Regions from separate parts of the Winogradskyella sp. A2 genome, predicted to be linked through region 2. Evidence: riboswitches for the same ligand, from Rfam matches in the RefSeq annotation. Region 2 holds a riboswitch; the other holds the start of a gene.

Region 1 (2,409 bases), on a different contig from region 2:
CTAGGAGTTAAAGTTTTACCAAACTTTGAAGGCTAGTTTAACAGATCGCTTCCAATTATCATAGGAATTACAAGTCCTACAACAACCGCTGAAAGTACCATAACCCAGTCTCTTCTTGAGAATCTAAATATAGTTTGAAATAAAAATCCTAAGAATAAAACAACAAATACAATAATTACTTGAGCGATTTCTATTCCAAGTGCAAACTCTATTAAAAGTTCTAACTTGTTTTCAGATTGCCCAGCAAACATCTTAAATTCTCTAGCAAACCCAAGACCGTGAATTAGTCCAAAAAACAAAGTAGCGAAGAATAAAACACTCAATTTATTAGCCTTCTCTTTTTTACCAGCAGTAAACACGTTATACAATGCGGCAATTAATATAGTAACAGGTATTAAAAATTCAACCAGTTTACCATTGACAGATACAATACCATAAGCAGCTAAAACCAATGATAAAGTATGTCCTAAGGTGAACATGGAAACAAGGATAAGAACACGTTTCCAGTCTTTAAAAACATACGGCACAGATAATACCATTAAAAAAAGGATATGGTCATAGCCGTTTGGGTCAAGTACGTGATTAATGCCATACTGAACATTAAACCAAAAGTTTTCTAACATAATTAATTCGTTTGGGATAGGCCAAAGTTACAATTTAAATAAAACACTTTATCGATAAAATAAAGTGAATAAAATTTGCTTATTCCTTAATTGTTTTCGAATATTGCTATTCAAAGTTCATACGACTTATTGAAATGTTATCAAGAAAGGTGGAGGGATTAGACCCATAGAAGCCTTAGCAACCCTTAAATATTTTAAGAAGGTGCTAAATTCTACGTATTACCAAATTACAAAATAGGGTAATAGATAGATAACCCACAAACAATTGCTTCACTGCAATACCTTTTCTTATAACATTTTCTTAATAGTCTTCAGGCTGAAAAGCTTGTTCAATGGTTCATTGTAACCACAAAATTATTTAGAAAATGAATTCTAAACATACAGAAACTAAAGCAATTAGAACTCAAATAGAGCGCACTCAGTTCCAAGAGCACTCAAACCCCATTTATCTAACATCAAGTTATATTTTTGAAGATGCTGAAGACATGCAAGCTTCTTTTGCTGACGAAAAAGAAAGAAACATATACAGTAGATATTCCAACCCAAACACTTCAGAATTTATTGAGAAAATATGTGAAATGGAAGGTGCGGAACGAGGTTATGCTTTTGCTTCTGGCATGTCTGCAGTGTTTTCGACCTTTGCTGCATTGTTAAATTCTAACGACCATATTGTTTCTTGTCAAAGTATATTTGGTTCAACACAGTCTTTATTTAATAACATATTACCTAAATGGAATATTTCGACTAGTTATTTTAAAATTGATGAAATAGAAAAAATTGAAAAGCTTATAAAACCAAATACTAAAATAATTTATGCTGAGAGTCCTACAAATCCTGCTGTAGATATTCTAGATTTAAAAATCATTGGAGATATTGCAAAAAAGCACAACATCATTTTTATAGTTGATAATTGCTTTGCTACACCATACTTACAGCAACCCATAAAATTTGGTGCTGATTTGGTAATTCACTCGGCAACTAAACTTATAGACGGTCAAGGACGAGTTTTGGGTGGTGTAACTGTAGGGAAAGAAGAACTGGTTGAAAAAGTTTATTTATTTTCAAGAAATACTGGACCAGCACTTTCACCTTTCAATGCTTGGATATTATCTAAAAGTATAGAAACACTTCCTGTTAGAATAGAAAAACATTGTGATAATGCGCTGAAAATCGCAACATTTTTAGAATCCCATGAAAAGGTTCAATTAGTGAAATACCCATTCTTAAAATCACACCCTCAACATCAATTAGCCAAACAACAAATGAAATTTGGTGGAAATATTGTGGCTTTCGAAGTTAAAGGAGGAATCGATGCTGGTAGAAATTTTATCAATTCAATAAAACTATTATCGCTTTCTGCTAATTTGGGTGATACCAGAAGTATAGTAACTCATCCAGCCTCTACAACACATTCTAAACTTGCAGAAGAAGCACGATTGGAAACTGGTATCACAGCTGGTCTCATACGTATTTCAGTAGGACTAGAACATACTGAAGATATTATTAACGACTTAAATCAAGCCTTAAACAATGCCTAATATTACCAACGAAATACAAAAACGAATATTAGTTCTTGATGGTGCCATGGGAACAATGCTACAACAGTACAATTTTACTGAAGAAGATTTTAGAGGCACTCGGTTTAAAGACTACCCTCAAGATTTAAAGGGAAATAACGACTTACTAACCCTAACACAACCTAAAGCTATAGCCGAAATACATTCTAAATACTTTGAAGCTGGGGCAGATATTGTCGAAACTAATACCTTTTCTGGGACCTCTGTCG
Region 2 (2,409 bases):
CATTAAATGTAATTGCATCAAAGCTATCCAACCTTTCTCTCCAATTGTATAGTATAATGCTAAAAACTGGTTATGTAAAAAACGAAGAGGAAAGTAAAATAGTTACAAAATATTTTAAGGATAGATTACCTAAAATTAATATTAAAAAAATAGGATTCAGGGAAAAACTATGGCTATACAAAGCACATCTTTGGTATAGCTTTTTAATGCAAGATTTCTTAAGCTGCTATAAATATTCTTCTAAGCTGGTAAATCTATTTTACGAAAATCCAAAAATGATAAACCTTAACCCGGTTTTCTTTTTAAAGGGTAACAATTATCTGCTAGAATCCATATTTTATTTAAGAAACAAGCCAAAATTTGTTGAAAAACTAAATGACCTTAAAACAACTGTAAATAATCCAAAATTTATAAAGGATCAAAATGTATCAACTCTAGTTTTTTTATACACCAATTTTCACAGTATTAATCAATATTTTATTGATGGTAGTTTTGAGCAAGGGCTTGAGATTATCCCTAAAATAGAGACAGAATTAGTGAATTTTCAAGATAAGATTGATCCACATCACAAAATGATATTTTATTACAAATTTGCTAGTTTAGAATTTGGTGCTGGCAATAATAAAGCATGCATAAAATATCTCAACAGGATCATTTCTAACAAATCACTTTCCATGCGAGAAGATTTGCTTTGCTTTTCAAGAGTATTAAATCTGGTAGCACATTATGAAGCAGGCATAGATTATCATTTAGATTCCTTATTGCGAAGTACATATAAGTTCCTCATAAAAATGAACGACCTACATGAAGTCCAAAAAGAAATGATAAAATTTATTCGTGGTCTTCAAGATATTTATCCGCATGATTTAAAAAATGCGTTCAAAGATTTATTGGAAAGGTTAAAAAAATATGAAGATCACCCGTTTGAGCGAAGATCCTTCCTTTATTTAGATATTATTTCGTGGCTAGAAAGCAAAATTGAAAACAAATCTGTTGGTGAGATTATTAAAAATAAATATTTGACAAAATATGCACCTTGAATTTTTGAAATTCATAAAAAAAGCACAAAAACTTAAAATAAATTTGGTTTTTAAATTTTTGTAATGCAATATTTGTACTCACAAAGTTCAAAAACTTACTGAAATGTTATCAAGAAAGGTGGAGGGAATAGACCCTATGAAACCTTAGCAACCCTCAGATTTACTGAGAAGGTGCTAAATTCTACTTGAATGAGCAAGTCATTTTTTGCAAGTTCGGATAGATAACTCAAGACTAATTACTCATCTGTAATTAGCATTTTCTTTATAACATTTTTCTATTAAGTACGCTTCTAACGAGGCTTATTTGGCTTTTGTTTTAATTATTTATTAACTCAAAAACTTAGAAAAATGAGTACACAAAAATTCGCAACAAAAGCGTTGCACGCAGGACACGATGTCCAAAACAATGGAGGAACCAGGGCTGTTCCTATTTATCAATCTACGGCTTATGTCTTTAACGATTCTGATCATGCAGCCAACCTTTTTGCCCTAGCAGAAACTGGTAATATTTATACCAGAATCAACAATCCAACTAACGATGTTCTAGAGCAACGCTTAGCTGCTTTAGAAGGAGGAATTGCAGCAGTAGTTACCGCTTCTGGCACCTCTGCTATTGCAACTTCGTTATTAACGTTATTAAAAGCTGGTGATCATATTGTGGCATCTAGCAGTTTGTATGGAGGTACCTACAATTTATTGAGCGTAACCCTGCCAAGACATGGTATCACAACCACTTTTGTTGACCCTTCAGACCCAGAAAATTTTAATAAAGCGGCTCAAGAAAATACCAGAGCATTCTTTATAGAATCACTAGGAAATCCGAAGCTAGATGTATTAGATATTGAAGCTATTTCTAAAGAAGCTAAAGCTTATAAAGTTCCTTTAATTGTAGACAATACAGTTGCAACACCTTATTTGCTTAACCCAATAGAATATGGAGCAAATATTGTAATCCATTCGTTAACAAAATACATCAATGGTAATGGAACCGCTTTAGGAGGTGTAATTATTGATGCTGGCACATTTGATTGGACCAATGGTAAATTCCCTGAATTTACTGAACCATCTGCTGGTTACCACGGTTTAGTTTATAGCGAAGCACTAGAAGCAGCAGCATTTATTGCTAAAGTAAGAATTGAAGGATTACGAGATTACGGTGGCGCATTAAGTCCATTTAATGCTTTTCAAATTATTCAAGGATTAGAAACACTAGAATTACGAATTAAAAAGCATAGTGAAAATGCTTTAGAATTAGCAAAATGGCTGCAAGTTCAACCAGAAGTGACTTGGGTTAACTATCCAGGATTGAAAACTAGCAATTACAGAGCATTGGCAGAGAAATATTTGCCAGAAGGACAAAGCGGCATTG

Evidence for each region. A riboswitch is a leader RNA that binds a small molecule or an ion and turns the genes downstream of it on or off. The one in region 2 is predicted to bind S-adenosylmethionine.
Region 1: another riboswitch for S-adenosylmethionine. It lies ahead of ACFWV9_RS05205 (trans-sulfuration enzyme family protein); the one in region 2 lies ahead of ACFWV9_RS01165 (O-acetylhomoserine aminocarboxypropyltransferase/cysteine synthase family protein).

The regions. Positions count from the first base shown of each region.
Region 1 covers NZ_JBKQXM010000002.1:458,963-461,371, reverse strand. Annotated here, with positions in the region: gene ACFWV9_RS05210 (HupE/UreJ family protein) at 33-623, opposite strand; SAM riboswitch class I at 758-880, shown strand; gene ACFWV9_RS05205 (trans-sulfuration enzyme family protein) at 989-2,161, shown strand; gene ACFWV9_RS05200 (homocysteine S-methyltransferase family protein) at 2,154-2,409, shown strand, end outside.
Region 2 covers NZ_JBKQXM010000001.1:265,086-267,494, reverse strand. Annotated here, with positions in the region: gene ACFWV9_RS01170 (hypothetical protein) at 1-1,040, shown strand, start outside; SAM riboswitch class I at 1,144-1,268, shown strand; gene ACFWV9_RS01165 (O-acetylhomoserine aminocarboxypropyltransferase/cysteine synthase family protein) at 1,389-2,409, shown strand, end outside.